Regions from separate parts of the Pelagibacterium mangrovi genome, predicted to be linked through region 2. Evidence: riboswitches for the same ligand, from Rfam matches in the RefSeq annotation. Region 2 holds a riboswitch; each other region holds the start of a gene.
The links. Region 2 has a riboswitch for cobalamin ahead of V4T21_RS07765 ((2Fe-2S) ferredoxin domain-containing protein). Riboswitches for the same ligand answer to the same signal wherever they lie in the genome.

Region 1: linked by a shared signal. The riboswitch ahead of cobW (cobalamin biosynthesis protein CobW) and the one ahead of V4T21_RS07765 ((2Fe-2S) ferredoxin domain-containing protein) in region 2 are both predicted to bind cobalamin.
Region 3: linked by a shared signal. The riboswitch ahead of V4T21_RS05415 (LLM class flavin-dependent oxidoreductase) and the one ahead of V4T21_RS07765 ((2Fe-2S) ferredoxin domain-containing protein) in region 2 are both predicted to bind cobalamin.

What each region holds. Positions count from the first base shown of each region.
Region 1 is NZ_JBAFXA010000012.1:37,611-47,929, forward strand. It holds gene V4T21_RS18220 (SIMPL domain-containing protein) at 1-719, shown strand, start outside; gene V4T21_RS18225 (Fur family transcriptional regulator) at 866-1,261, opposite strand; gene V4T21_RS18230 (iron chelate uptake ABC transporter family permease subunit) at 1,258-2,076, opposite strand; gene V4T21_RS18235 (ATP-binding cassette domain-containing protein) at 2,069-2,905, opposite strand; gene znuA (zinc ABC transporter substrate-binding protein ZnuA) at 3,060-3,989, shown strand; gene aztD (zinc metallochaperone AztD) at 4,160-5,344, shown strand; gene V4T21_RS18250 (DMT family protein) at 5,374-5,751, opposite strand; gene V4T21_RS18255 (aldo/keto reductase) at 5,856-6,833, opposite strand; cobalamin riboswitch at 6,914-7,139, shown strand; gene cobW (cobalamin biosynthesis protein CobW) at 7,209-8,264, shown strand; gene cobN (cobaltochelatase subunit CobN) at 8,271-10,319, shown strand, end outside.
Region 2 is NZ_JBAFXA010000004.1:35,060-45,378, reverse strand. It holds gene V4T21_RS07805 (alpha/beta hydrolase) at 1-333, shown strand, start outside; gene V4T21_RS07800 (helix-turn-helix domain-containing protein) at 662-1,579, shown strand; gene V4T21_RS07795 (maleylacetate reductase) at 1,709-2,776, shown strand; gene V4T21_RS07790 (ABC transporter ATP-binding protein) at 2,815-3,537, shown strand; gene V4T21_RS07785 (ABC transporter ATP-binding protein) at 3,534-4,238, shown strand; gene V4T21_RS07780 (branched-chain amino acid ABC transporter permease) at 4,245-5,102, shown strand; gene V4T21_RS07775 (branched-chain amino acid ABC transporter permease) at 5,227-6,225, shown strand; gene V4T21_RS07770 (ring-cleaving dioxygenase) at 6,502-7,467, shown strand; cobalamin riboswitch at 7,765-7,985, shown strand; gene V4T21_RS07765 ((2Fe-2S) ferredoxin domain-containing protein) at 8,022-8,822, shown strand; gene V4T21_RS07760 (FecCD family ABC transporter permease) at 8,835-9,911, shown strand; gene V4T21_RS07755 (ABC transporter ATP-binding protein) at 9,908-10,319, shown strand, end outside.
Region 3 is NZ_JBAFXA010000003.1:57,482-67,800, forward strand. It holds gene V4T21_RS05390 (HU family DNA-binding protein) at 1-170, shown strand, start outside; tRNA gene V4T21_RS05395 (tRNA-Val) at 449-524, shown strand; gene V4T21_RS05400 (ABC transporter ATP-binding protein) at 554-1,330, opposite strand; gene V4T21_RS05405 (FecCD family ABC transporter permease) at 1,327-2,496, opposite strand; gene V4T21_RS05410 (ABC transporter substrate-binding protein) at 2,504-3,502, opposite strand; gene V4T21_RS05415 (LLM class flavin-dependent oxidoreductase) at 3,499-4,530, opposite strand; cobalamin riboswitch at 4,747-4,951, opposite strand; gene V4T21_RS05420 (hypothetical protein) at 4,997-5,677, opposite strand; gene arfB (alternative ribosome rescue aminoacyl-tRNA hydrolase ArfB) at 5,798-6,229, opposite strand; gene V4T21_RS05430 (YbjQ family protein) at 6,241-6,555, opposite strand; gene V4T21_RS05435 (hypothetical protein) at 6,567-6,776, opposite strand; tRNA gene V4T21_RS05440 (tRNA-Asp) at 7,024-7,100, shown strand; gene V4T21_RS05445 (YMGG-like glycine zipper-containing protein) at 7,240-7,449, opposite strand; gene V4T21_RS05450 (hypothetical protein) at 7,551-7,973, opposite strand; gene V4T21_RS05455 (I78 family peptidase inhibitor) at 8,075-8,407, opposite strand; gene V4T21_RS05460 (hypothetical protein) at 8,520-8,744, opposite strand; gene V4T21_RS05465 (ABC transporter substrate-binding protein) at 8,940-10,319, shown strand, end outside.

The DNA of each region.
Region 1 (10,319 bases), on a different contig from region 2:
CGATTTCCCGTATTCTCGCGGCGCTTCTCGTCGCCATCGGCATCGCGCTGGCCGGCTGGCTGGGTGGGCAGGCGCTTGTCGAATCCCGCCAGCCGATCCGCACTGTGACGGTCAAGGGACTGTCGGAACGTAACGTCACCGCCGACGTGGCCCATTGGCCGATCAAGTTCGTGGCGACGGGGCCGACGCTGGAAGCGGCGCGGGCCCAACTTGAGACGTCCGATGGAGCGGTGCGCGATTTCCTCACCGGGGCGGGGTTTGCCCCCGAGGCGATGAATGTCCAGAACATCCTCGTCGAGGACCGTTTGGCCGGCTACAACGCCTCAGGCACGCCCGACGAGGCGCGGTTCGTTCTGACCGAGGAGTTGATCGTCACCTCAACCGATGTCGAGGCGATCGCCGGGGCGTCGCGCAATATCGGCGATTTGTTGCGGGCCGGGGTGGTGTTTTCATCCGACAGCTACAATGCCGGGCCGAGCTATATCTTTACAGCGCTCAACGATTTGAAGACCGACATGCTGGCCGAAGCGACCCAAAGGGCGCGCGAGGCGGCCGAGCAGTTCGCCGAGGAAGCGGGCGCGCAAGTGGGGACCATCCAGACAGCCAATCAGGGCGTGTTCGAGATTCTGGCGGCGGTGGAAATCCCCGACCAGCGACCCGAAAAGCAGATGGACAAGAAGGTGCGCGTGGTGACGACGATCACCTATTTCCTGGAGTAGGGAAAGGCTGCTGCTGGATTGCGGGAAGGGGGAGTCAAAGGCGACGACCCCGGCGAACTTTTTCGCCGCCCCGCCGGAGGGGCAGCATTTTTCATAGCGCTGCTTTAGCGCGTCATGAAAAACGCGGTGCGCCCCGTGAGGCAAAACTAAGCAGCGCAGGCGCGGCAGTCGCCGCGGATTTCCATCGTCGTGCGTTTGACCACGAACCCCTCGCGGTCGGCCCAGGCCTTGAGGCGGTCGCGGACCACGTCGTCGGAAAATTCGGAAACCTGGCCGCAGTTTTCGCAGATGGCGAAGGCGATCAAGCCCGAGGCGTGGCAATGGGGCTGGGCGCAGGCAACGAACGCGTTCATCGATTCCAGCCGGTGAGCGAGGCCCATGTCGAGGAGCTTGTCTAGTGCGCGATAGACCTGGAGGGGCGCGCGCAGGCCTTCGTCGCGCAACTGGTCGAGCAGCGCATAAGCGCTCATGGGCGCTTCGGCTTTTTCCAGCCGGTCGAGGACGAGCGATTGATTGCGGGTGAGATCGGAATGGGCGGTCATGGCGAGACGGCTCCTTTGGGCCCGGTCTTTGTCGGGATGGGCACGATGGACGTTATGGCGAAAACCCCCAGCGCCGCAACCACGATCGATGGGCCCGAGGGTGTATCGAAGTGCAGCGAGGCCCAAAGGCCGGCGAGGACAGCGGCGATGCCGCCCAGGGCGGCATAGAGCGCCATCTGTTCGGGGGTCTTGGCCAGCCTGCGGGCGGCGGTGGCGGGGATGATCAGCATGGCGGTGATGAGCAGGACGCCCAGGATCTTCATGGCGATGGCGATGAGGCCGGCCAGCAGCACCATGAAGATCAAACGCGTGCGCTCGGGGTTGAGGCCCTCGGCCTGGGCGATTTCCTCGGAAACGGTGCCGGCCAGCATGGGGCGCCAGAGCCAGGCGAGAACGCCGAGCACCACGATGCCCCCGCCATAGATCAGCGCCAGGTCGGTCACCGAGACGGCGAGGATATCGCCGAAGAGCAGCCCCATGAGATCGATGCGGACATTGGGCATCAGCGAGACCAGCACCAGTCCCAGTGCCAGGGTGGAATGGCTGAGAAGACCCAGAAGGGAATCGGCGGACAGTGTGCCCCGGCGCTGCAGGAACCCCAAAAGCAGCGCGATGAGCACGGCGATGACGAAGACCCCGGCGATGGGGGAAAAGGAAAAAAACAGCGCCAGGGCGACGCCGAGGATGGCCGAATGAGCCATGGTGTCCCCGAAATAGGCCATGCGCCGCCAGACGATGAAGCTGCCGAGCGGGCCGGTGATCGCCGCAAGGCCGATGCCAGCCAGGAGCGCGCGGGTGAAAAAGCTCTCAAGCATGACCTTGCCCCTTCCCGTCGTGATCGCAATGGGGGCCGTGGGCGTGGTGGTCGAAATGGAGATGGCCCGAGGCGTCGCGCACGCTGCCGTCGGGGAGGTGCGCGTGATCGTGCTCGTGACGGTAGATGGCCAGCGTTTCGGCGGCGTGGGGGCCGAACAGCGCGGCATATTCCCCGCTTGCGGCGACGATATCGGGGGTGCCTTGGCAGCAGACATGGCCGTTGAGGCAGATTACCGTATCGGTGCGGGCCATGACCACATGCAGATCGTGGGAGATCAGCAACACGCCGCAGCCGGTCTCGTCGCGGATGGTGCCGATGAGGTCGTAAAGCGCGATCTCGCCGGAAAAATCCACGCCCTGCACCGGCTCGTCGAGGACGAGAAGGTCGGGCCTGCCGATGATGGCGCGGGCGATCAGGGCGCGCTGGAATTCGCCGCCCGAAAGCGAATGGATCTGCGCCTGGGCGAGATGGGAAATGCCCACGGTGTCCAGCGCGGTGGCGATTTCGGCCCTTGTGTGCCGCTTGGTCAATCCCATCAGCCGCTCGACGGTCATCGGCAGCGAACGATCCATGGCGATCTTTTGCGGCACATAGCCGACCGAAAGCTTGGGCGCGCGCCAGACGGTACCCTCGTCGGGTTTCAGGATGCCCAGCGCGGTCTTGACCGTTGTCGATTTGCCCGAGCCATTGGGACCGATCAGCGTCACGATCTCGCCGCGCGCGATGGACATGTCGACGCCGCGCACCAGCCAGCGGCCGTCGCGGTTGACGCCGATGCCCTGGACCCTGACGATATCGTCGCGGTGTGGCGCCACGGAATTTTTCATGCTTGGTTCAGCCCTTGTCGGCCGCGGGTTTCGAGGAAAAAGCGGGCAACCACTTTCCCCCGATGCGCGTTTAGCGGATTGACAGCGATGTAAACGTTATAGCATTACATTGCCGTGTAATGTCATAACATAGTTGCCCGGAGCCGTTCCGACAATGCCCAATAAAGCCCTCGCGCTCATCGTGCCCGCCGCTTTTGCCCTTCTCGCCGCCAACCCGGCGCTTGCCGCCCCCAATGTTCTCGCCAGTCTCAAACCCATCCACTCGCTGGTGGCCGGGGTGATGGAGGGGGTGGGCGAGCCCAACCTCCTGGTCGAAGGCGCCGCCTCCGAGCATGGCTATGCCATGCGCCCCTCCGATGCCGCCAAGGTCGAAGCCGCCGAAGTGATCTTCTGGGTCGGGCCGCAGATGGAAACCTATATGACCTCGATTCTCGATACGCTGGGCGGGGACGCGACCATCGTGCCGCTGATCGGTGTCGAGGGGATAGAACTGCTCCCGCTGCGCGAGGGCGGGCTGTTCGAGCCCCATTCGCATGGGGATGAGGATGGGCACGATCACGATCATGATCATGCCGACGCCCATATCTGGCTTTCGCCCGACAATGCGCGCCTGATGGTGGCCGCGATCGCCGATGCGCTGATCGCCGCCGATCCGGACAATCAAGAGGCCTATAATGCCAATGGGCAGCGCCTGGTCGCCGAGCTCGATGCCCTGAGCGCGCGGGTGGACGCACAGCTCGCGCCCGTGCGCGGCAAATCCTTCTTCGTCTTCCACGACGCCTATCATTCCTTCGAGCACAGCTTCGATATCGAGGCGACCGGCAGCTTTACCGTCAATCCCGAGATTGCGCCGGGGGCCGGGCGGCTGTCCGAAATCCGCGATGTGGTGAGCGAGGCCGATGCCGTGTGTCTTTTCGCCGAGCCGCAGTTTTCGCCCCAGGTCGTCGAGAGCGTCGCCGCGGGGACGGGCGCGCGGCTGGGCACGCTCGATCCGCTGGGCGCCGATATCGCGGATGGACCCGGGCTTTATTTCACGCTGATCGAAAACCTTGCGACCAGCCTCACCGATTGCCTTGCCGACTGAGACAAAGCCGGTTTGCCTGCCGGACCCGGTTGGCCGGGCATAGGGACGGGAGCGTGCGGTGATGCTCCCGTCCCGCCTGATCTTTTCCACACGGCTGTGGTGCGAGCCTTTTTCGGGTTTCGATCCGTCAGCAATTGTTACGTTATATCGTATAATGAAAGGAAGACGAGATGCGTTCAAATTCTCTGCGCGCCATGCTGCTGGCCGGCCTGGCCCTGCCCGGATCGGTCTTGGCCAATGAGGTGACCCTCTATCGCGCGTTTGTCGCCGACCAAGCGGAATCCACCGTCAGCGTCATCGATCTGGAGGCCGGCGAAGTGGCTCAAACCTTCACGCTCCAGGGGCCCGCGCGGCTCTATGGGACCGCGAGCGGCCAAACCGTCTTTGCCGTACAGGGCGACAACGACATCGTCCAGGCGATCTCGACCGGGATCGCCATCGACGATCACGGTGACCACGGGGATATCGAAATCAGCGAACCCGAACTCATCGATGGAGCGGTCGAGGGTGACTATCCGGTCCATTTCGTCGAGCATCACGGACAGATTGCGCTGTTCTTCGACAATGAAGGAGTGGCGAAAATTGTCGGAGAAGCGGGGTTCGGCACCGATGAGCCGCGCATCGTTTCCGCAGGCGTGCCCCATCACGGGGTTGCGGCGGCCTATGGCGATTACGTGCTGATCACCGAGCCGCATCCCGAGGACCCATCCGAACTGCCGGTCGGGGTCAATGTGCTCGACGGAAACGACAACAGGGTCGGAGAAACCTATCAGTGCCAGGGGCTGCACGGGGAGGCCAGCTCGGGCAATCTGCTCGCCATCGCCTGCGAGACGGGCCTGCTGCTGGTGACCGACAGCGCGCAGGGCCCCCAGGTGAGCCATCTGCCCTATGGAGACGAGTTGCCCGAGGGCAAGGTTTCGACGCTGCTGGGCGGGGTGGGCATCCAATATTTCCTCGGCAATTTCGGCGCCGACCGGGTGGTTTTGATCGACCCGGCCGAGGAAAGTTTCGATCTGGTCGATTTGCCGACGCGGCGCGTGCATTTCGCGCTCGATAATGTGCGGCCGCAATGGGCCTATATCTTCACCGAGGACGGCAATCTGCACCGGCTCAATACGCTTTCGGGCGAGATCGCCGATACGCTCGCGCTCACCGAACCCTATTCCATGGACGGCCATTGGGCCGATCCGCGTCCGCGCATCGCTGTGGCGGGGGACGAGATTCTGGTGACTGACCCCAGGGAAAGCATCATCCACCGCATTGATGCCGAAGCGTTCGAAGCCGTCGGCGAGATCGCCGTACCCGGCTTGCCCTATGAAGTCGTCGTGGCGGGCGGTTCGGGCGCCGTGCACTGACTTTGGAAGGGGCCGTCTTCGGGCGGCCCCTACCTGATCGGTCCCTTGAAGATGAAGAACGCACCGAGCGCGATGAAGCTGAAGCCTACTATGTGATTGAGGGTGAATTTTTCGCCCAGATAGAAGATGGCGAACAGCGCGAAGACCGAAAGCGAGATCACTTCCTGGATGGTCTTGAGCTCGGCGGCCGAATAGAGGCCATAGCCGATGCGGTTGGCCGGCACGGCGAGCCAATATTCGAAAAACGCAATGCCCCAGCTCACCAGCACCACCACCCAGAGCGCGGCGCCGGGAAATTTGAGGTGCCCATACCAGGCGAAGGTCATGAAGACGTTCGATGCGACCAGCAGCAGGATGGGCGCGACAAGGGCGACGAGCGAGGGGGTGGCGGCGATGGCGGATGGCATCAATAAAGCTCACGCAAAAGCCCGCCACGATCGGCGGGCCGGATGGCGATATCCAATGCGCTTGGACGGAGGAAAATCAAGCGCAATCTTCAGCGGTGTGAAACCTAGACTTCACCGCGGATATGGCGCCTGACCGTGTCGCGATAGAACCCCGAGAGTTGCGCGTGCACCTGGGAGGAAAGCTCTGCCATGTCGCTGGCTTCCGCGTTGACCCCGATCTGTTCGGGCCGTGAGACGCCGGTGATGACGGTGGAGACGGCATCGTGGTCCAGAATCCAGCGCAGGGCGAAAAGGCTCATGCGCTGGCCCTCGGGCACGAAGCCGCGCAGTTGATCGGCGAGTTCGACGCCCTTTTCGAACGGAATGCCGCCAAAGGTTTCGCCCACCGAGAAGGCTTGTCCTTCGCGGTTGTAGCTGCGGTGGTCGCTGGGTGAGAATTCGGTTTGGGCGCTGTATTTGCCCGACAGGAGCCCCGAAGCGAGCGGCAGGCGGACGATGATGCCGACATCCTTGTCCCTGGCCTTCTCGAGCAGGCCATCGGCGGCATCCTGGCGGAAGATGTTGAAAATGATCTGGAGGGTGGAGAGCCCTTCCTGCTCGAGGCAGATTTCGGCTTCGGCGATGGTTTCCACGCTCGCCCCCCAATTCCTGATCAGCCCTTCGGCCTGGATCTCGTTCATCCAGGTGAAAATCTCGCCCGCTTCGAGCACCTCACGCGGGACGCAATGGAGCTGGGCGAGATCGATGGTTTCGACCAGCAGCCGGCGCGCCGATTCTTCGAGACTGTCCTTGATGCCGCCCTTTGTATATTTGTCCGGATAGAGCGAAGCCGAGCGGCCGACCTTGGTGGCGACGACAAGGTCTTCGGGCTTGCCGTAGAAGGTGCCGATGCGGTGCTCGGACAGCCCGTTGCCATAAACGTCGGCGGTGTCCCAGAAATTGACGCCCAGGCGGGCGGCGTTGGCAAGGATCGTGGAGGCTTCGGTGTCTTCCATGGGGCCGAAATCGCCGCCCAATTGCCAGCAGCCCAGCCCGATTTCCGACACCCACAGACCCGTCTTGCCCAACCGCCGCATCTTCATGGTCGTCGTCTCTCCCCGTTTGCCTGTTTGATAGGCGCGCCCGCCCGGCGATGCAATTGACTCGAACTTGGTGGGCGTGTCAGAGGTTAAACCGTGTTGGTTCCCCTTTCGTTGCAAGAGAGTCGGATGGGGAAGCAAAAGGGAACACGGTGCGGACGACCCTTGACGGGGCCAATGCCGTGGCTGCCCCCGCAACTGTAAGTCGCGATGGACGATCTCCGCAACGCCACTGGCCATAAGGCCGGGAAGGGGAGTTCGTCCGATCGAGCGGCGAGCCAGGAGACCTGCCAGCACATCCGGACGAGGCTTTCCCAAAGGGAGCCTCGGGCATCACTCATTTTCCGCGTCGGGTGGACGCGTTGCGAGGCAAAAATTATGACTGACACCAAGATTCCGACCACCGTTATCACGGGGTTCCTGGGCGCCGGAAAGACCACGCTGGTGCGTCACCTTTTGGCCCACGCCAAGGGCAAGCGTATCGCGCTGATCATCAATGAATTCGGCGACATCGGGGTGGACAAGGACGTGCTCGCCGGGTGCGGCGACGAGACGTGCCGCGAGGAGGACATGATCGAACTGGCCAATGGCTGCATCTGCTGCACCGTGGCCGACGATTTCATCCCCACCATGAAGGCCATCCTGGCCCGGCCCGACCGGCCCGACCATATCGTCATCGAAACTTCGGGCCTCGCTTTGCCCCAGCCGCTGATCCGTGCCTTCAATTGGCCCGAGATCAAGGCGGAAGTGACCATCGACGGCATCGTGACGGTGGCCGACGCGGCGGCGCTCGCCGAGGGGCGGTTCGCGGCCAATGAAGCGGCGGTGGACGCGCAGCGGCGCAGCGACGAGATGCTTGATCACGATACCCCCCTGGGCGAATTGTTCGAGGATCAATTGGTCGCCGCCGACATGATCGTGCTCAACAAGACCGATCTGGTGGACGAGCGCGCGCTCGAGGCCGTGGAGGCCGAACTGCGCGGGCATATGCGCAAGGGCACGGCGATCGTGCGCGCCGCCAACGGGCATGTGGATGCGCTGGCGCTGCTCGGGCTCGGCATCGGCTCGGAAGACGATTTGTCCGGGCGCGAAAGTCATCACGAGATGGACCCTGGCGGAGAAGGCCATGAGCACGACGATTTCGATTCCTTTTCGGTGACCTTGCCGTCGGGGCTGGGACGCGATCAGCTTTTGAGCGCCATTGCCGACACCATCGCCACCCATGACGTTCTGCGCCTGAAAGGCTTTGCCGCCATTCCCGGCGCGCGGGCCCGGCTGGCGATCCAGGCGGTGGGGCCGCGGGTCAATGCCTATTTCGACAGGGATTGGCGCGAGGGCGAGGAGAAGGTGACGCGGCTCGTGGTGATCGGGGAAAGCCCGCTGGCCCGCGACGCCATCGAAGCGCGTTTGAAAAAGGTCGCCGAGGCGGCGTAAAGCGCCATGCACCTTCTTGCCGCACAAGCCGGAGCCCTCCAGCAGGAGGGCGAGGCCATCGACCTCGCCCAGACGCCGGGGCGGTTCGTATTCGCCTCCTCGGCCGACAGCGAACTGGCCATGCTCGCCGCCGCCGCCGACCGGGCGGGGGAGGAGGGCCTGCGGCTGGCCAATCTAATGCGGCTGACGCACAATTTTTCCGTGGATCTCTGGTGCGAGAATACGCTGGCCGAGGCCGGGTTGATCGTTATCCGGCTGATCGGCGGGGCGGGCTATTGGGCCTATGGGTGCGACGAGATCGAGCTTTTGGCGCGGCAAAAGGGCATCGCGCTGGCGTTTTTGCCCGGCGATACGGTGGCTGACCCTGTGCTGCTGGCCCGCTCGACGGTGGCCGAGGCCGATTGGCATGCGCTGCATCGGCTGTTTGTGGCCGGCGGGGTGGACAATGCCGATGCGATTCTGGCGGCATTTCGGGCGCTGGCGGATGGTGGGGCGGTGCCGGTGGAGCCCACGACGTTTCCGGCGTTCGGGTTTTGGGATCGGGAGAAGGGCATTGTCGGGGGGTTCGATCCCGTGGCGCCCCCCTCATCCGCCCCCTCGGGGGACCTTCTCCCGCAAGGGGAGAAGGGTGAGGTCCACGCAGACTCTGGGGCTGCGGAGGAGGCGCAGCATCGGGCGCGGGCGCAATCGTCCGATTGTGTCCCCATCCTCTTTTACCGCGCCGTGCTCGAAGGCGCAGGGACGGCGACGGTGGAGGCGTTGATCGCGGGGTTGGAGCGCAAGGGCCTCGTTCCGGTTCCCATAGTCATCTCGTCGCTCAAATCGCGCGATTGCGCCGGGTTCGTGCGCGAGGCGCTGGGGGCGTTGCAGCCGGCGGCGATTTTCAATCTGACGGGGTTCGCGCTGGGAGTGGGGGAGCTCGAAGACGGGAAAAATCCCTTCGCGCTGACCGATGCTCCGGTGATCCAGCTGGTGCAGGGCTCGCGGCCGCCGGTGATGTGGGAGGCCGATCCGCGCGGGCTGACGGGCAAGGACCTCGCCATGCAGGTGGTACTGCCCGAGATCGACGGGCGGATCGGGGCGTTGATCGTGGGGCACAAGGCGGAGGCTGTGTGGCATGAGAGGACGCAATGTCCGCTGACTTCGTTTGCGCCCGAGCCGGAGGGGGTGGTCCGGGCGGTGGAGTTGGCGGCGGGTTATGCGCGGTTGCGAGGGAAGTCCGCTGGGGAGCGCAAGGTGGGGATGGTGCTCGCCAATTATCCGCTGCGCGATGGGCGGCTGGCCAATGGCGTGGGGTATGACGCGCCGCAATCGAGCGTCGAGATTTTGCGGGTGATGGCGGCGGCCGGGTATTGGATCGATGCTCCGGCGGGGGCGCTTGGGGCGGGCTCAGCGCACCCCTCATCCGTCTCACCCTTCGGGCGATCCACCTACTCCCACCAGGGGAGAAGGGGCGCTGAGGTGGGGGGGGGCGATCCGCTCGCCTCAGGCACCGCGCTCATCGAATACCTCCAGACCGGGCCGACCAATGCGCGACCCCAGCATGGCGCCTCCGATGCGGTGATGCCGCTCGAGCGCTACAGGCAATTCTTCGCCGCACTCCATCCCTGCATCGTCGAGGACGTACCGGCCCGGTGGGGGGCGCCGGAGGATGATCCGTTCGTGCGCGGGGGGGCGTTCCATCTGCCGGTCAAGATCTTCGGCAATGTGGCGGTGCTGCTGCAGCCGGCGCGGGCCTATGATGTGGCGGAGGAGGAGAGCTTCCACGATCCCAACCTGGTGCCGCCGCACGCCTATATCGCCGCCTATCTGTGGCTCAGGCACGAATTCGGGATGGACGCGCTGATCCACAATGGCAAGCACGGCAATCTCGAATGGCTGCCGGGCAAGGCGACGGCGCTCGATTCGGAAAGCTATCCTTCGGTGCTCTGGGGACAGGTGCCCCATCTTTATCCCTTCATCGTCAACGATCCGGGCGAGGGCACGCAGGCCAAGCGGCGTACGGGCGCGACGATCATCGACCATCTGGTGCCGCCGCTGACCAGGGCGGAAACC
Region 2 (10,319 bases):
TCGGAGTTTCTGGCCCGCCACCCCCGACGTTACGCGGCCGCGATTCTGTGGACGGGCGGGTTGATCGGGCAGGCGGGATCGGTCTGGCCGTTGCGGCCGGTGCTTTCGGGGATGCCCGCTTACATCACGACGGCCGAGAACGATCCATGGGTGCCGAGCGACCGGGTGGAGGAAACCTTCGACTGGCTGCGCCAGAGCGGGGCCAAGCCCGAGCTCGAAATCTTCGAGGATCGCGAGCATGGGGTGCTGGATGTCGAAATAGCCGCCGTGCGGCGCATGATCGAGGCGGTGCGGTCAGACGCCGCAGATGAGCGTTTTGTGCAGCCGGGGTGATGCGACTTTAGTCTAGTCTCCATCATATGCGGCAATCGATAATCTACGTGTTATTTCAATGTATTAGGTTGATTTGTAATAATAATCTATGCCGCAGTCAGGCTCGCGGGAGGGGATTGGAGGCCCCAAAGGGCGATGGTAACGTGCAGGACGGTCATCGCCCACTATGGGAATCTGCCAGACCGGCACGAGGAGGTGCCGCTGGTCGAGGGGACCGGCAGGTTCGATCCAGCCGCCCCAAACGATGGCACAGCCGGAAGATAGAGTGGAGTGGGCTCGCCCGCGCTTGCGCGCGGCCGGGCAAGGAGGATTTGTGGGAGGAGCGGAAATGCGTGCAAGCGCACCCTTTGGCGTGGGCGAAACTCACGGTGTTCTTGGGCAAAAGCCGAACAAAACGGCGGCGAGCAGCGACAATTACAATTGGAATTCGATCTATGCATCCTCGCAGAGCGAATTCCCGTTCGAGGCGTTTTTTTCGGCAGTCGACGACCAATTGCTGGTTCTGCACCGCAGCGGCCCGGTCTCGGTCGACCGGCTGAAGGGTGACAAGGCGCAGAGATGCGTGGTGCCGGCGGGCGGCATCCATCTTGTTCCGGGCGGCACAAGCTTTGGCTTCCGGTTGTTCGAGCAGCTCGATACGCTCCATGTCTATGTGCGGCGCGCAGTGATCGAGGAAGTCGCCGCCGAAATGGCGATCGGCGATCCGACCAATATCTCGGTGGTGGGTGAGTTCGTTGATTCCGATTTGCAGATGAACAATCTGCTCCAGGCGGTGATGTTCGCGCTCGAGGACGCAGATTACGCCAACGCGCTCTATGTCGATTGCCTGGCACGCGCCGTCGCCTCGCGGCTGGTGCGCAATTATTCCAATGCGCGGCTGCGGCAATCCTCGCCATCGGATTCGATGTCCTCGGGGGCGCTGGGCGGGCCGATCGTTAACGAGGCCATCGCCTATATGCGGGAAAACCTCGACCGCTCCATCGGGCTGGACGACATCGCGGCGGTGATCAATCGCAGCCCCAGCCATTTCGCGCGGCAGTTCCGCAACGAAATGGGCACGCCACCCTATCAGTATCTGGTCAATCTGCGGCTCGACAAGGCGCAGTCGCTGCTGCGCGAGACGCGCATGTCGGTGGCTGAGGTGGCGTTCGAGTGCGGGTTTACCCATCAGGAGCACCTGACGCGCCTGTTCCGCCGCCGCTTCCAGACCACGCCCGCCGCCTATCGCAAATCGTGCCAGAACTAGCGCCCGGACGTACAGGCGCAAAGATTGTTTTGTGCAGGTTCCGTTGCGAGAACGTGCAGGAGCGGGGTGGCGCCAGCAACTAGCTTCCAGAATAGTAAAGGCGCAAATATCCCGCGTCTGGAGGAAGTTATGTATCCATTTGTCTATCAAGCGCTTTCCCAGCGCGTGGTCTTCGGTTCAGGGACCATCGCGCAGGTTGGCGATGAGCTTGCGCGAATGGAGCTGTCGCGGGCGCTGGTGCTGACCACGCCGCAGCAGGAAGAGACTGGGCGGGAGATGGTCGCCGCGCTCGGGAGAAGGGCGACGGGACTGTTTTCGGGCGCGGCCATGCACACGCCGGTTGAGGTGACCGAAAGGGCGCTCGAAGAGGTCGAAAGGATCGCCGCCGATTGCGTCGTTTCGATCGGCGGCGGTTCGACCACGGGGCTGGGCAAGGCCATCGCGCTGCGCACCGATCTGCCCCAGATCGTCATTCCTACGAGCTATGCCGGTTCGGAGGCAACGCCGGTTCTGGGCGAGACGAAAAATGGCGCCAAGACCACGCAGCGATCGATGAAGATACTGCCAGAAGTCATTGTTTATGATGTCGATCTGACCGTGAGCTTGCCGTCCAGGATGACGGTGACCTCCGGGCTTAATGCCATCGCGCATTCGGTCGAAGGGCTTTATACGCAGGAGCGCAACCCCATCATTTCGATCGTGGCGCGGGAAGGCATCGCCGCTTTGGCGCGGGCGCTGCCGGTGATCGTGGAGCGGCCCGATGACAAGGAAGCGCGCTCGGACGCGCTCTATGGCGCATGGGCCTGCGGCACGGTGCTGGGGGCGGTGGGCATGGCGCTGCATCACAAGATTTGCCACGTTTTGGGCGGCAGTTTCGATATGCCGCATGCCGCAACCCACACCGTCATCCTGCCCCATGCCACTGCATACAACGAACGCGCCGTGGCGCGGGAGCTGGCGCCGGTGGCCGAAATCTTCGGGTCCGAAAGGGCGGCATCGGGGCTTTGGGCCTTCGCCAAGCGGCTCGACGCGCCCATGACGCTGGCCGAATTGGGCATGAAGGAAAGCGATCTCGACCGTGCCGTCGAGATCATGATGAACAATCCCTATTGGAACCCACAGCCGCTCGACGCGGGGGATTTGCGCGGCCTGCTCGACGACGCCTTTTTCGGGCGGGCGCCGGGCACGAGCTTTTAGGGGAGGGAATTTATGGCGAAGCGGGCAGGTAGGGTCGAATGCTTCTCGAATTGAAATCGGTTTCCAAGCGATTTGGAGCCGTGGTCGCGGCGGAGGGGGTTGACCTCTCCGTGCGGCAGGGGGAGGCGCTGGGGATCATCGGGGCCAATGGGGCGGGAAAAAGCTCGCTGTTCAACCTGATCACCGGTGTGTTGCGCCCCGACGCGGGGACTGTTTCGTTTCACGGCAACGAGATCACCCGCGCCAGCGTGCGCGACCGGTGCCGCGGCGGGATCGGGCGGTCGTTCCAGATACCCCAGCCGTTCGAAACCCTTACGGTGTTTGAAAACCTGATGGTGGCGGCCGAGTTCGGTTCGGGCGATTCCAAGATGGGGCTTGAAGAGACTTTCGCCATCCTCGAAATGACCGAACTGGCCGACAAGGCCAATATCGTTTCGGGCAAGCTCACGCTGCTCGACCGCAAGCGGCTGGAATTGGCGCGGGCGCTGGCCACCAATCCCGACCTGCTGCTGCTGGACGAGATCGCCGGCGGACTTACGGAGGGCGAGTGCCTCAAGCTGGTCGAGCTGATCCGCTCGCTGCACAAGCGCGGCATAACGATCATCTGGATCGAGCACATCGTGCACGCGCTGCTTTCGGTCGTCTCGCGGCTGATCGTGCTCGAGCGCGGCAAGCTGATCGCAGAGGGCGAGCCCCAGGCGGTGATGGCCGATCCGGCGGTGCGGCGGTCCTATCTGGGCATTGAGGAGGCGGTATCGTGAGTGCTCTGCTCGAAACACACAATCTCGAAGTGTTCTATGGCGACTTCCAGGCGCTGTTCGGCGTCGACGTGGTGGTCAATGCCGGTGAGACGGTGGCCATTATCGGCTCGAACGGGGCGGGGAAATCATCGTTCTTGAACGCGCTGAGCGGGCTTAACGCCTCCCAGCCCGACCAGATCCGGCTCGAAGGCAAGTCGGTGGGCGGCACGCCGGCCTTCGACATGGTGCGCAAGGGCGTGGCGCTGGTGCCCGAGGGGCGCAGGCTGTTTCCCTCGCTCTCGGTTGAAGAGAATTTGATGGTCGGTTCGCACGGTATGAGCGAAGACCGGGGCTGGACGCTCGAGGCTATTTACGGCCTGTTCCCGATTCTAAAGGAGCGGCGAAACCAGCCCTCCACAACGCTTTCGGGCGGCCAGCAGCAGATGGTGGCCATCGGCCGCGCGCTGATGAGCAACCCCAAGGTGCTGTTGTGCGACGAGATCAGCCTCGGGCTGGCGCCGGCCGTCGTCAAGGACGTTTATCTGGCGGTGGCCGAGATCAAGCGGCGGGGGACGACCGTTTTGATCGTGGAGCAGGATCTGACGGCGGCGCTCGATGCGTCTGACCGGATCTATTGCTTCATGGAAGGGCGGGTGAGCCTCGAAGGGCGGCCGAACGAGCTCACGCGCGAGCAGATACAAAACGCATATTTTGGGGTTTAGGCGGCCATGACGTTTGTCAATACGATCATCCAGGGTGTGCTGTTGGGCGGGCTTTACGCGCTTTATGCCGCCGGGCTGTCGCTGATCTTCGGGGTCATGCGGCTGGTGAACCTTGCTCATGGCGATTTCATCGTGCTGGCTGCCTATGTCATGCTGGCGCTGTCGACGGCATTCTTCATCCCGCCCTTCTGGGCCATGCTGATCGCGCTGCCGTTTCTGTTTGCCTTGGGCTGGGCGTTGCAGCGGGTGATCCTCAACCGCACAGTGGAGGAAAACCTGCTGGTGCCGCTGCTGGTGACCTTCGGGCTGCAGATCATCATCCAGAACGGGCTGCTGGAAGGGTTTTCGGCCAATAGCCGCCGGCTCAGCCTGGGCGGCATCGAGGCGGCCTCGCTCTCTGTGGGTGGGATCAGCATCGGCGTCATGCCGCTGCTCACCTTTATCGCCGCCGTCGCGGTGATCGGGGGGCTTTCGGCGCTGTTTTATATGACCGCGCTTGGGCGCAAGCTGCGGGCGACGTCGGACAACCGGACCTATGTGCAGATCGTGGGCATCAACCCTCACAAGGTTTTCGCCATCGCCATGGGACTTGCTTTCATCGTGATCGCGATCGCCGCGTTCTTTATGGGTGCGCGTTCCAATTTCGATCCGTCACAGGGGCCGGCGCGGCTGCTGTTCGCGTTCGAGGCTGTGGTGATCGGCGGGCTGGGTAGCCTTTGGGGCACCCTGGCAGGAGGGATCATCCTGGGCGTGTCGCAGGCCATCGGGGCGGCGATCCATCCCCAGTACCAGATCCTCTTCGGGCACATCGTTTTCTTGTTGATCATTTTGTTCAGGCCGCGCGGTCTGTTCCCCAAACAATAGGGTGCGCGGGCACGCCATGAGTTCACAATCAGATACTACAAAAGAGGTTCACGCCAAGGACGCGCTCGGTACGGCCAAGGGCAATTACCGCGTCGTCGTGGATACGAAAGTGTCGAAAATCGGCATGATCGTCATGGGCCTTGTGGTGCTGGCCCTGTTCGCCGCACCCGGTTTCGTCGACCGCGCGCTGCTTCAGGATTTGATCCTGATCCTTATGCTGATCGGGCTGGCGCAGTGCTGGAACCTTATGGCCGGCTATGCGGGCCTGATCTCGGTGGGGCAGCAGGCCTTTGTGGGCGTGGGCGCCTACGGCATGTTCTATGTCGTGATCATGATGGGGGCCGATCCGCTGGTTTCGGTGCTGATCTCGGCGGTGTTCGTGGCGTTGCTGTCCATTCCGGTGGGGCTGGTGGTGTTCCGATTGCAGGGCGCCTATTTCGCGGTGGTCACCTGGGTGGTGGCCGAAGTGTTCCGGCTGATCGCCGCAATTTGGCCGGCGCTGGGCGGGGGCACCGGCACGGCGCTGCCGCGCGCGGCGACTTCGGAGATGATCGGGCTCGATTTCGCCGCGGAATTGTTCGGGGTTCGCTCCGCGGCGGCGCGCGAGATCGTCATCTATTGGGGGGCGCTGGCGGTTGTCGTGATGATCGTGATCGTCGCCTATATCATGCTGCGCTCGCGGCTGGGGCTGGCGCTCTCGGCCATCAAGGATGGCGAGATCGCCGCCGAAAGCGTGGGGATCGATATCAACCGCACAAAGTTTCTGATCTATGTGTTCGCCGCGTTCGGGGCGGGGCTGATCGGGGCGCTGTATTTCCTGCAGCAGGCGCGCGTCTCGCCCGATGCGGCGTTCTCGCTGATGGACTGGACGGCCTATGTGATCTTCATCGTCGTCATCGGCGGGCTGGGGACCATCGAGGGGCCGATCATCGGGGCCATCGTCTTCATCCTGCTGCGCTCGTGGTTTTCGGCGTTCGGGCCCTGGTATCTGATGTTTTTGGGGCTGGTCGCCATCGTCATGATGCTGTTCGCGCCCAAGGGGCTGTGGGGCATGTTCTCCTCGGCCACCAATATCCACCTGTTTCCAACGCGCAAGCGGCTCGAACATACCGACGAGGAATAGAGCCTACACGACTCCATGATGCCAGTGCTCTCGAAAAATCGTTGATTATCAACGACTTGCGAGAGGGCTGGCATTCGCTTGTTTCGTGCAGAATTTCGCAACGGATCATGCAGGTCCCAGCCAGCGTCCGCGCTTAGATTTTCTCATGGACGGGGGAACGCCAAGCCTTCCCCACCGATCCGCTCGAGAGCCGCCCGTTCCTGTGACTGGCGGACGGTTTGGGAAGAGACAATCGCGAAGACGTCCGGCGATGGTCCGGTACAGAAAAGGTATACTATGCGCGACGAACATAAGCTCGTGAAGGGCATCCACCACGTCACATCGTGCGTGGGCGGTGCTCAGGAGGACATCGATTTCCTGACGCAGGTCGTGGGCCAGCGGATGATCAAGCAGACCGTTCTGTTTGACGGCCAGGTTCCGATCTATCACCTCTATTACGCCAATGCGGATGCCGAAATCGGCACCGTGATGACCACTTTTCCGTATCGCCAGGACGGCCGCAAGGGCCGCAGGGGCACCGGCCAGGTTGCCGTGACCGCCTATAGCGTGGGAGAGGACAGCCTAGATTTCTGGGCGCAGCACCTCGAACGCCATGGCGTGAAGCATTCGGGCGTCAAGCGCCTGTTCGGCAAGGACCGGATCTATTTCGAAGATCCCGTGGGGCTGGGCTACGAAGTTGTCGGCGACAATCGCGACACCCGCAAGGGCTGGACGACCAGCGAAATCTCGGAAGCCAATTCGGTCAAGGGCTTCAACAACGTCGTGATGTCGGTACGCGAAGTCCCCTCGATGCACGCCTATCTGGTCGATGCGCTGGGCTTTGAAAAGACCGGGCAGGAGGAGAACTACCACCAGTATGAAATCAACGGTGGCGGGCCGTGCAAGACGGTGATCCTGCGCGAGGACGCCGATACGCCCCAGGGATCGTGGACGTTCGGTGAAGGCACCGTGCACCACGTCGCGTTCCAGGTCGAAAACGACGACACCCAGAAGCAGCTCAAGGATTGGCTGGAAGGCCTTGGCTACACCGACTCCTCCGAGCAGAAGGACCGCAACTACTTCCACTCGGTCTATTGCCGGTCGCCCGGGGGCGTGCTCACCGAATTTGCCACCTGCGATATCGGGTTTGCCACCGACGAGCCGATCGAGGAGCTGGGCAAGAGCCTGATGCTGCCGCCCTGGTTCGAGGATCGCCGGGCCGAGATCGTGGCTCCGCTGGAGCCGATCAAGGTCCCGCAGTAAGGGGCGATTTCAAAGGCACGGATTTCGGTCCGTGCCTTTTTTCTTTCGAGTCGTGGGGCGGGCGAAAACTGGAACTGGCTGTGCAAGTTTTATACAGAAAACTGGAACAGAATGTGCAGGTTTTGCGCCGGCGCTTGCGGCACACTGCCTTTATCGATCGCTGACCGGCGAGGCCGAAACGGGCGTTAAGTCCCGGGCCCCGTTTTGGTTTCAGCCTTCGCATGGAGGAGAGACAATCATGGCACACATCGATTTCGACTGCCCTCGATGGCTGCTTGCGCGTTGCTAGCCAAGCTGACATTGTGTGCGCGTTACGGTTTCGATCCGCATGACGAACGCGGATCGGATTAAAAGGGAACACGGTACGGACGACCCAATCGGGGCCAAATCCGTGGCTGCCCTCGCAACTGTAACCGGCGAGCCTGTCGCCAAACTGCCACTGGCCCCATGGGGCTGGGAAGGCGGCGGCGGGCATTTGAGCCGGGAGCCAGTAGACCTGCCGCAACAACACGACCTTTGAGCCGAGCGAGGTGTCTCGGCGGGAGTATTGTTTGATGACCATCCGCTCGCCGCAGTGGCCCGTTACGCCTGTCCGTCCCGTTCCGGGAGCCGACGGGCTGCAACCGGACGCCGTTCTCTTTGCCATCTCGCAGGCCAATCTGAGTGCCGGGCGCTTCAAGGCCATGGCGGCGCGGCTGGAGGCGGCGATTGCCGTGCCCTCGGTGCTGGTGCGGCTGGAGGGAGCCTCCGAGAGCCTGCCCGACGCGCTCGATAGCCTTGTCGCGCAAGGGCATCGGCGCATCCTGATCCAGCCGATCGGGCTGCCGTTCGCCGAATCCATGCGCGCCTGGCTGCCGGGCGCGGTGGGGCACTGGCTGGAGAAAACCGACAGGGCCGATCTGGACGTTGCGATCGGGCGGGAAGTGCTCGAAACCAGCGATGTGCTCGAGCGCATGGCGATTGCGGCGCTCGACAATATCGAGACGGCCCAACCCGCGACGACGGCCAAGACCAGTCTGGGCAAGCCGGGCTGGGAAACGCCGCCCGATTTTTCTCACCATATCCTGGTTTGCACCGGGCCGCGCTGCCACTACCGCGATGCGGCATCGCTGGTGGTGGCGTTGAAATCGGAAATCAGCCGACAGGGTGCATCGGGCAAATGCCTCACGACGCGCACCGGTTGCATGTTTCCCTGCAACAAGGGGCCGATGGTCGCCGTCTATCCGCGTGGCGAATGGTATCGGCTGCCCGATAGCGAAGCGGTGGAGGGGTTCGTGCGCTCGGTGATCGTCGAGGAGACGACGCTGCCCGAGCATCTGTTTTTTTCGGCCTCGGCCAAACCAGCGATCGCATAGGGAGGGCACCAGATGTCGACTTTGACGGCGCCAATGCCGGCGCGTGTCCGGCCCAGCCGCGTGGTGATCAGCTTTTCAGTGTTCATCGCGCTGGTCGTGCTGGGCTTTCTGATCCTGCTTGCGCGCGGGACGGTGTTTATCCCGATCAGCGAGGTGACGCAGATTTTGCTCGGCGGCGAAGGAAGCCGGGACATTCACCGCGTCATCGTGATGGATGCGCGGCTGCCCAAGGCCATTACCGCGATATTTGCCGGCGCGGCGCTGGGTGTGGGCGGAGCGCTGATGCAGACGCTGTTCCGCAATCCGCTGGCCGATCCCTTCGTTCTGGGCGTGAGTTCGGGCGCGGTGCTGGGAGCGGCCATCGTTATTTTGGGGACGTCGACCACCGGCTGGCTGTCGGGACTGACCATCGTGCGCCAGCTCGGGGTGACGGGGGCGTCGGTCGCGGGGGCGGGGCTGGTGCTGGTGCTTGCACTGGCCTTCGCGCGCCGGGTGGGAAACCCGACCACCGTGCTGATCGTGGGGGTGATGTTCGGGTTCCTTTCGGGCGCCTTGGTCGACGTGCTGGTCTATTACGCCGATCCCGAGCGGTTGCAGGGGCTTGCCTCGTTCACGCGCGGTACGGTGCGCGACGTGAGCTGGCATGACCTGCAGGTCGTGGCTCCAGCCTGCATTATCGTCATTCTCGCCTCGCTGATCCTCGCCAAGCCGATGAACATTTTGCTGCTGGGCGAAAATTACGCCGCAACCATGGGGATCAAGGTGCGGCCCATTCAGTTCGCCGCGCTCGCCATCGTCGCGGTGCTGGCCGGGGTTGTGACGGCCTATTGCGGGGCGATCGGGTTTGTTGGGCTGGCGGCACCGCATCTGGTGCGGGGTATCTTGCGCGATTCCAACCATTTCGTGGTGCTGCCCGGATCGGCTTTGGTCGGGGCGCTGCTTGTGCTGCTGGCCGAGTATGTGGCGGGGGGCAATGGGCTGACTACTGTTTCGCTGCCGCTCAATTCGGTCACCGCCTTTGTCGGTGCGCCGGTGGTGCTGTGGGTGCTGCTGCGAAGACGCCGCGAAGCGGGGCAGGTGCCGTCATGAACGCTCTGTCCGAATTTCGTGCCGATCATCAGGCGAGGCGGCCGGTGATCGAGGCCCATAATCTGACCGTTGGGTATCGCGGCGCGCGGGGGCGGCCCGCCAACGTTCTCACCGATATCCGAGCGACCTTGCGGCAGGGACAGTTCGCGTTTCTGCTCGGGCCGAACGGGGCGGGGAAATCCACATTGCTGCGAAGCCTCGTGGGTAGCCAGCGGCCGCTTGGCGGGCGCGTCATGCTCGACGGAGAGAACCTTGCCCGCATGTCGGCCCGCGAACGGGCGCAGCGGCTGAGCGTGGTTTTGACCGACCGGGTCGATGTCGGGCTGATGTCGGTGCGCGCGCTTGTGGCGCTGGGCCGGGCGCCGCATGTTGGCTGGTTTGCCACGATGGATCAGGACGACCGCGAGA
Region 3 (10,319 bases), on a different contig from region 2:
TCAAGGGCGGCGACGAAGTGCGTCTGGTCGGCTTCGGCACTTTCGCTGCCAGCCAGCGCAAGGCCACCAAGGGCCGCAACCCGGCAACGGGTGCAGAAATCGACATTCCTGCCTCGACCCAGCCCAAGTTCAAGGCTGGCAAGGGCCTCAAGGACGCTCTGAACGCTTAAGTTCCAGTATAGCGATCTTGGAAGACCCCGGCTCGGAATCGACCGGGGTCTTGTCATTTTGTCCCTGGGAATGGTCGGCGGTCTTTGGAGCATTTCCGCGCTTCTTCGAAGCGCTTCAATTGCTCAGGTTGTTGTTCTATCGCGTTTCCGAACCGCAAAAGTGGTATCCACTTTTACTGGAAACGCTCTATTGACGCGAACAGGGATTGCGCCTAATCAGGCGCGGCATTTGCTGCCGGAAACCTTCCGCAGCCGACCCGCGAAACCCATGCGGGCAAGGGCGATTAGCTCAGTTGGTAGAGCGCCTCGTTTACACCGAGGATGTCGGCAGTTCGAGTCTGTCATCGCCCACCATTTCCTCTCTCGGAACCCTTGACGTTCAGCTATGCGGGCATGATCCAGATCGTTCCCGAGCGGGGATTGCGCGTCAATGTGGCGTCGATCCGAAAAACGTGGGACAGGTTCGCGGACGTCAGGACATTGTCGGGCCGGTCGCAAGCGACGAGCTGGCCGTGGTGAAGTAGGCACAGCCGGTCGCAGAACATGGCGGCGAGGTTGAGGTCATGCAAGGCGGCTATCACCGTGATGCCCAGGTTGCGGACGAAACGGAGCAGGTTGATCTGGTGGTGGATGTCGAGGTGATTGGTCGGTTCGTCCAGCACCAGCACGGCGGGCTGCTGCACCAGGGCGCGGGCCACCAGCACGCGCTGGCGCTCGCCGCCAGATAGGGTGCGGAACAGGCGTTCGCGCAGTGGTTGAAGCTGGAGCAGGTCCAGAGCGGCTTCGATTAGCTGATGGTCATGGTCGGTGTCGGCTTCGAGCAGGCGCTTGTGGGCCGAGCGGCCCATGGCGATCACGTCGCGCACGGTGAGGGGGAAATCGGCGGGCATGTCCTGCAGGACCGCGCCGACATGGCGGGCCGTCCATTGCGCGGATTGCTGCCACACGTCCTTGCCGTTGACCAGGACGCGGCCGCCCGTTGGGCGGTTCGTGCGGTAGATGGTGCGCAGGAGGGAGGATTTGCCGGCGCCATTAGGGCCGAGCAGGCCGATCATTTCCCCCGGCGCGACGTCGAGGGAGACGGACTGGACGAGCGACTTGCCGTTGACGGCAAAGCTCACGCCGTCGAGGGTCAGGGTTCCGGGGTCGATGACGCTCATATCGTTTCGCGGACCTTGGCGTCGCGGCGCAGCAGCCAGATGAAGAAGGGCCCGCCGACCAGGGCGGTGATGATGCCGACGGGCAGTTCGAGCGGGGAGATCACTGCGCGGGCCACGAGATCTGCCGCGATGGCGAAACTGGCACCGACCAGTGCGACCGCAGGAAGGGCGCGGCGGTGATCGGCGCCAACCAGAAAGCGGACGATGTGGGGCACGATCAGGCCGATGAAGCCGATGACGCCGGAGACGGCCACCATAACCCCGGTGAGGGCGGCGGTGAGGACGAACATGGTCTGGCGGAAGCGGTGCACGTCGAGGCCCAGTGCGGTCGCGCTTTCATCGCCGGCCATCAAGAGGTTGAGGCGCCGGGCCTGGATCAGCATTGTGCCAAGGCCCAGCACCAGTGCGGCAATGGGCAGGGGGAGCAGTTTCCATTGCGCGGCGGCAAAGCCGCCCAGCGTCCAGAACAGGACGCGCGATGCCAGTTGCGGATCGGGAGAGGTGAGAACCAGAAGGCTGGTGAGGGCGCTGAGGACAGCGCTCATCGCAATGCCGGCGAGGACGAGACGGGTGGGCGTCATCTGTCCGCCGGTTCGGGCGACCCAGAAGACGATGATAAGGGTGATGAGAGCGCCCGCGAAAGCAGAGATATAGAGCGCGAACGCGCCAAGGCCGATCAGGCCCCAGCGCATGACGACGACGGCGCCGGTGGCGGCGCCCGAGGAGACGCCAAGGATGCTGGGGCCGGCAAGCGGGTTGCGGACGATTGCCTGAATGGTCATCCCGGTTGCCGCGAGCGTGGCCCCGACCGCGCCGGCCAGAATGACGCGGGGGATGCGGGTTTCGATGATGATCGTCTCATAGACGTCGCGCCAGGTGACGGGGACCAATTCAAAGCCGAAGAGCCAATTGATGAGAATGCCCAGCGCTGTGGGCGCGGGGACGGAAACCGAACCGAACATCAGGCCCAGCACGGCAAGAATGGCCAGTGCAATGGCCAGAAGCCCCATGGCCAGTCCATAGGGGAGCGACGCCACCCGCTCGGTTTCGGGTGGCGCGTTGACCGCAAGAGAGCCGGCGCCCGAGGTGTCGGGCGTGGATCGCAACATGGCAAGGAGCCGGGACTGCTCCTCGCTGTCGATGGTGTCCGGCTTGCGGTCGAGCATGGGCTGCTTACTCGCCAAAGAGGTCCGGATGGAACGCTCTCGCCATGGTTTCGACGGCATCGATGGTGCTCGGGCCGGGCTGTCCGACGACCGAATCGATGAGGATGAAGTGGTCGTTGACCACGGCGGGCACGTCGGCGATGGCGGGGGTGGCCTTGAGGGTGTCGATACGGGCCTGGCCGAGCTCGGTATCGGGATCTTCAACGATCTGGCCGCTGGCCGTGCCGGAATAGAAGACCACGATATAGTCGGGTTCGCGCTCGGCGATCTGTTCCCAGCTCACCTGACCATAGCGGTTTGCGATATCGGCGAAGATGTTCTCGCCGCCCGCTGCCTCGACGGCTTGCGAGAGCAGCGTGTTGCCCAGAACGGCATTGGGTGTGGTGTCGCCGCCATTGAAGATGAAGACCGAAATGGGGTCGGTGCCTTCAAGGTCCTGTGCCACGGCGTCGAGGCGCGCGGACAACTCCCCGATCAGCGCTTCGCCGCGATCGGCGACGCCGAAGATGGATGCGACGGAGCGGATTTCCTCGAACAGTTCGGGAAAGCCGAACGGGCCGAGATTGCAGCCCTCGGTATTGAGGCGCGTCTGCATGCCAAGATCGTGCAACTGATCGCGGGTGTGGCGGGATTCGCTGAATCCGTCGGGGTAGCCGGCATAAACGAAATCGGCTTCGACCTCGATCAGTTCCTCGGTGGTGGCAACGAGGGGCGAGATGATCGGCACGCCGGCGTAGGCTTCGGCATAGGCGGGGCTGATCTCGAGGTTGGCCATGTAGGACGTGCCGGCCATCCGCTCTTCAAGCCCCAGTGCAAGCATCAGTTCGGTGGCGTTGTTGGAGAGCGTCACGGCCCGTTCGGGTGCCGCCTCATAGGTCGTGGAGACGCCGCAGTTCTCGTCGGTGTAGGGGAAGCCGGTGTCTTGGGCGGCAACCGGAACTGCGACCAGCAGGGCGAGCGTAAGCGCGCTTGCCTGGGCCAGCGGATGGCGGAGAGTATCGATCATGAAACGACCTCGATGGGTGGGGTTGTGAGAGAGGGAAGGGCCTGAAGCGCGCCGAGCGCTTCGCGGCCGAAAAGAGTGGCCATGGCATCGGCCTCCGGCTCGGGGACCTCGCCATTGCAATTGAAGATCAGGCGGATGCTGTCGATGCCGGTTTGCTGGCGGAGAGCCTCGAGCTGTTCGACGCAATCGTCGGGGCTGCCGGCGATCATCTGGTGGCTAAGAAAGACATCGCGGTCGATCGGCTTGATGGTGTCGAGAGGGCGGTTTTGGGCGATGGCGTAGCGCCTGCGGCGGTCGTAGAGCCGAGGCAGCAACGCATCGACGGCATTAAGGGCGGCGGCGCGCGAGGGCGCTATCGTCACATAGCGCGAGATGGAGAAATCGGCGGGGTAGCGCCCAGAGCGGTTGCCGGTCAATTCGTCATAGATTGCGAGCTGCCGGGCTTCGGGCGGTTCGAGGCTGAGGAGGAGGGGCAAGCCGTGATCTATCGAAAAGCCGATTGTTTCGGCGGTCGAACCGGCGGCGTAGACGGGCACGGTCTGGCCGGGAGGCAGAAGAGGACCAACGGCAAATGAGGAGCTTGGCCAAACGCTTTGTGCGGGGATCAGGGTCGGCTGGGTCCAGGCCGATGTCATGAGAGCGAAGGACTGCACGAAACGCTCACGGGTGCTGTCGGCCGATATGCCCAGAGCTTCAAGCGTTGTCGGATGCGTGCCGCGCCCGATGCCGAGATCGAACCGTCCGCCGCTCTGCCAATGGAGCTGGGCGATCTGCTCGGCCAGGAGCAGGGGGTGGTAGAGCGGAAGGACGACGATCGAGGTGCCGACGCGGATGCGTTCGGTCCGCGCGAAGATTGCGGCGGCTAGAAGTAGGGTGGACGGGTAGGGATCGGGCGGCTGCTGGAAATGGAATTCGTTGAACCAGATGCCATCATAGCCCAGAGCGTCCATTCTGGCGCAAAAATCCAGAACGGCACGGTGGTCGAGGGTTTTGGTGCCGCGTGTGAAGCCGGCGATATCAATTCTCAAGGATGGATGCTCCCCATGCCCGGCTGAACCCACGAGATGGCGTCAAACGGCGGCAGGAGGCCGCGCCGCAGAGCGCCGAGTCCGATTCTAGCGTTTAATGGAAAGATGGCGCCTGCACATTCCCGCTTTCCGGAAACGGGATGCAAGGATGCGGTGAAAAGCACACGGGAGCGGCGCGGTCATGATCTATCCCCTGCCGGAACACCTCGTCCGGCTTCATGGTATCGTGCTTGGGCAGGTCTCCTGGCTCGCGGCTCTGGCGCGTTCGCTGCCTTCCCGGACAAAGCCAGTGGCATGATTGCGAAACGCTCGCCGCTTACAGTTGCGAGGGCAGCCACGGTTTTGGCCCCTGATGGGTAATCCGCACCGTGTTCCCTTTTAATCCGCGCGCAATGGCGGAACCGAAGCGCAATGTTTCTTGCACAACGGTTCCCGCCAGACAAGATGCTCTATGGGTTCTGCTACCTCAATTGACGCAGAAGGGTTCGCGTTCGAGGCTGAGGCCGCCGCCCCAGGGGTTCCAGCGATTGACCAAGCGCCATTCGATCCTTTCGCAATCGCCGTTCCCATCCGAGGCCGCCTCGTCTTCCGAGCCGGGTTGAGGCTTTTGCTCGGGTTCTGGCTGGGGCACGGGCCGCGGACGTTCGACATCGAGCGAAAAGATCGCCGTGAAGTCTCGCTCCTCGGCGGGGGCGGCGTCGGTGGGGAACCTGCGGAAGGTGAGGGCGCCACCCTGGGCGTCGAATTGCCCGGTCCAGATCAGTTCGAACCCGCCATCGAGGGAAATAGAGAGGAGTTTCCCCTCCGGGTCGAGCTGGACCATGCCTTCGGGTGAGAGCGAACGCCAGATGCCATCGGCTTGTTCGGTGAGTATCACGGACACTTCGAAGCCGTTTTCCTCGTCTATCTCGCCCGTGGTGGTGAATTGCACGGTGCCATCGGCCAACCGGGAAAAGATCACCTCGGCGCTGCCCCAGTCGCGAAAAATGCTCGATCCGCCATCGACGGGGAACAAGTCGACGGAGAGACTTCCCGTATAGGCTTCATCGAGCGTGGCCGGAAAAGAAGTTTCCTGGGCGACAAGAGGGGCTGCCCACGGGATCGTTGCGGCGGCCAATATGACGCTTGCGCGTAATGAAATACTCATTCGCTCCTCCTCCTCCTTCCGGCCTTACTGCTTCATGCTTCAACGATTAGGACGTTTCGAGCCGGGCGAACCTTGGGCGATAGTTGCCGAAAAATGCAGCGTGGTCACCAATGGAGGTGATCAGTCATTCGAGGGGTTTTTCTGCCGGAGGGCCTTGATGGCGCCGCGATGGGTTTTGGTATCCATGCGCCGCCGCTTGGAGGCCAGCGTCGGCTTTGTGGGACGGCGCTTGCGGGGGACGATGGTGGCCGAACGGATCAGCTCGGCCAGACGGGACAGCGCGTCAGCGCGATTGAGCGGCTGGGTGCGGTGACGGTCGGCGGTGATGACGATAACGCCTTCACGCGTGGCGCGGGCGCCGGCCTTGTCGATGAGACGGGTCTTCACTGGCTCTGGAAGAGACGCCGAGGCCGGAACGTCGAACCGAAGCTGCACCGCCGTTGCGACCTTGTTGACGTTCTGGCCGCCGGGACCGGAACTGCGCACGAAACTCAATTCGATTTCGGAAAGGGGAATCGCAAGGTTTGGCGTGATTTCGAGCTGTTCGGGCATCTCGCTTGCGGTCAGTCGAGCTTGACGGCGGTGCCATAGGCGAGGATTTCCGCCGCGCCTTGCGAGATGGTCGATGTTGAGAAGCGCATTGCGATGATCGCATCGGCACCCATGGCCTGGGCGCTGGCCACCATCCGGTCGTAGGCCTGCTCGCGGGCCTCGGCCAGGAGCTTGGTGTATTCGGGGACCTCTCCGCCCACGATGTTACGCAGGCCGGCAATGATGTCGGTGCCGACGTGGCGAGCGCGGATGGTATTGCCGCGCGCGATTCCCAGGGTTTCGCCAATGGTGTGGCCGGCAAGGGTTTCGGCGGTGGTGACGATCATCGAGGCAGCTCCTATTTGTCGACGTTCTTGTCGTAATAGTCATCTTCGGCATTGCTGAGCCGCTGATAGATGACGACGACCAGCAGCCCGATGACAATCGCGATCGGGACGAGCCCGAGGACGCCGAACGGCACGGCGGCGATGATGCCGGTGACGGTCACCCCCAGCCAGAGCAGCGCAAAGACGATGACGATGGCGAGCGCTATGGCATCGAGTCGCATGGATTGGGCTCCAATCGAAGGCTGTGGAATAATCCTAGCAGCCAAGGTCACTCCGGGACAGCTTTTTAGATGGCGAAAGCTATTCGGAAATTCAAGGAGTTACGGGCCTTTCAAAGGCGTTCGGATCGGCGGTGACACGGAAAGTACATTTTCTTCACAAAAGCGGATGGGAAGCCGCTTGACTTGCACAGGGGTCCCCGTTAAACGAAGCCCACCTTGCGGGGGCCGAAGCGCTTCCGACACGCAAGGGGGTGTAGCTCAGTTGGTTAGAGCGCCGGCCTGTCACGCCGGAGGTCGCGGGTTCGAGCCCCGTCACTCCCGCCACTTTCTTCCAAAGTTTTCAGATGTTTAGGTGCTTTCCGTTGAAAGCACCTTTCGGTCGTTAGCGTCGGATATGAAAATGGGGCAGGCTGTAAAGCCTGGCCCCATTTCTGCATTCTCACAAACGTGGATGCTGAGCGGGTCAGCGCATTTCTTCGGAGATCGCCACGCCAGCAGCGCCACCGCCGGCCGCACCGAGGATGGCGCCCGGGGTTCCCGCGACCGCGCCGCCCAAGGCAGCTCCGGTCGCGCCGCCGATTGCGGCGCCAGTCAGATTTTGCTGCGTCGAGGTGCAGGCGGTGAGGGACAGGGCGCCAACGACGATCAGCGCGGTAGAGGCGAGCTTTTTCATGGATACGAATCCTCCAAGGTGTGGAAACAACGCCAGAATCTCTATGGGGCCAGCTTGTCCCAACCGTGGCGATATTTCGGCAAATGGACGCTGAGCGTGCCTTATTGTCGGAACTCCTGGAGCGTGCCGTCCTCATAGACAAGGGCACTGACGCAGGCGATTGAGGCGATATCGTCCGGATGGAGTTGTTCGAGGCGTTCAAGGACGGTGCCTGCGATAATTTCGTCATGAATATAGGGTTGGCCCGGCACGATTCCTTCGGCGCGTTCGAGGATGAATTCGGCGACCCGGTCGCCCAGCACGTCCTCGAAGCGGATCGTGCCGTCTATGAGGCGGATGCCCAGATCGCCCTGGAGCTCCAGGGTGATGGCGATGGCGCGTTCGTCGTCGGGGCCGGCGCCGTCGCGCAGCTCCCATGACTCTATCGCAAGAATATCGGAGGATTGGCCGTTGAGGCACTCGATGGCGAGAACGGCATGGGCTGGAGCGAGCCAGAGCGTTAAAGTCAAAAGTATCTGTCGCATTGCAATCTCCTGAAATGAGAAGGAAATGCGGCGAGGGACCAGTCGGTTTCATGAAAAAGCCGGGCGCGCGATGTGCCCGGCTTCTGACGTTGGGGAAAATTCTATGCGCAATAGACGCGAACGAGATTTCCGGAGGCATCAACCTCAAGATTGAGGCGGTCGGCGCGGAAATCCTGGGTGACGGCCATGCCTGGAGTGATGACGCGGATCGAGCCAGGGACTGCTATCGATTCTCCGCCTACGCGGACGTCCTGGGCGGTGCTGCCGATGACCGACTGTCCGGTTTTGCCGGAGAGCGCCTGTGCACCGCAATCGACCGGCGGCGGCATGGACGTGTCGGGCGGATTGGTCGTGCTCGAACAGCCGGCGAGGGCAAGCGCCGAGACCAAGGCGAAACCGGCCAGGGCGGATGATCTGGTTTTGATGGGGGGCATGCACGTCTCCTCTTGGTGATACTCAATCCCGGTAAACTGCAAGCGGACAACGAAAAAGGCCGGAAAACGATCCCGGCCTTGTGGCTTTGGCGAAATTGAGCCGCTTAATTGTTTAATTGTCTCGAGGGGAAACCAGCTTGCGCAGGCCACCCTTCACCCAGCGGTAAAAATGGCCGTAGCTTTCCCGCGCATCGCCTCTGAGATCCTGATAGATGCCCGAAAGCATCAGGCCGAGATCGCGCAAATTTTCCACCCACTCGGGTTCCGGCGCCGTCATGGCGGCCTGGGCGCGGCGGGCGCGCAGACGCAAAAGAAGCGAATTTTCGTTGCGGGCCATCTCAACCCCCTGTTTTATCGTTACTCAATCGTTGGCAATATAAGTGTGGCGAATGCAAGGACAATGTCCATCCTGCCAACAATGTTCCCAAAGGCGGGCGCCGTTGTGTTGCCGGACGATCACGCATATGGGTTGGCCGGGAAAATAACCGGCGAGAATCGGCCGCCGGTCAAGGGGATGGAAGGAATAATTTCGATGCATCAAGCTCTTCGGATCGCAATCGTTCTGGCCGGGGTGGTCTTTTCCATGGGACCGGCCATGGCGCAGCGAACCGATATCGTCGTAGGCTTGGTGCTCGAACCGCCCCATCTCGATCCGACATCCAATGCGGCCGCGGCCATCGACGAGGTGGTCTATGCCAATGTCTTTGAGGGGCTGACGCGGTTCGGGCCGGACGGAGACATTCTGCCGGCGCTGGCCGAGAGTTGGGACGTTTCCGAGGATGGGCTTACCTACACATTCCATCTGGCCGAGGGCGTGGCGTTTCATGATGGCAGCGCGATGACGGCCGAGGATGTCGTCTTTTCTCTCGACAGGGCGAGGGGCGATGGATCGGTCAACGCGCAGAAATTCCTGTTCGACGATATCGAAACCGTCGAGGCGGCGGACGATATGACGGTCGTCGTGACGCTGGATCGCCCCAATGGTAGCTTTCCCTTCAACATGGCGTGGGGCGATGCGGTGATCGTGGCGCCGGAAAGCGCTGAAACCAATGTGACGAACCCCGTGGGCACGGGACCGTTCCGGTTCGAGGGCTGGCGGCAAGGCGACAGCGTAACGCTGGTGCGCAACGAGGATTATTGGGGCGAGCCGGCGCTGCTGGAGCGGGCAACGTTCCGGTTCATCTCCGACCCCACTGCGGCGTTCGCGGCGATGATGGCCGAGGACGTTGATGCGTTTTCGGTGTTTCCGGCTCCCGAAACCTTGAGTCAGCTGGAGGTTGATCCGCGTTTCGAAGTGGTGGTGGGGACGACCGAGGGTGAGACGATTTTGGCGATGAACAATCGCCGCGAGCCGCTCGACGACGTTTTGGTGCGTGAGGCGATTGCGCATGCCATCGACCGGCAGGCAGTGATCGATGGGGCGATGTTCGGATATGGAACGCCGATCGGGACGCATTTCGCGCCGCATCATCCGGCCTATGTCGATCTGACGGAGTTGTCGGCCTATGATCCGGAGCGTTCACGGGAGCTTCTGGCCGAAGCGGGCGTGGAAGGGGTGCGGCTGTCGCTCGCTCTACCGCCCCCGGTGTATGCCCGGCGCGGCGGGGAGATCATCGCGGCGCAGTTGCGCGAGGTCGGCATTGAGACGGACATCGTCAATGTCGAATGGGCGCAATGGCTCGAACAGGTGTTCGGGAACGGGGATTTCGACCTGACGGTCATCTCGCATACCGAGCCGATGGATATCGAGATTTACGGGCGCGAGGACTATTATTTCGGCTATGGCGCGCCGGAGTTTCAAGCCCTGTGGGACGAACTCAGCCGCACGACAGACACCGAAGCCCGCAATGGCTTGCTGGGCGATCTGCAGCGCAACATCGCTGAGAATTTCGTCAACGCCTACATCTTCCAG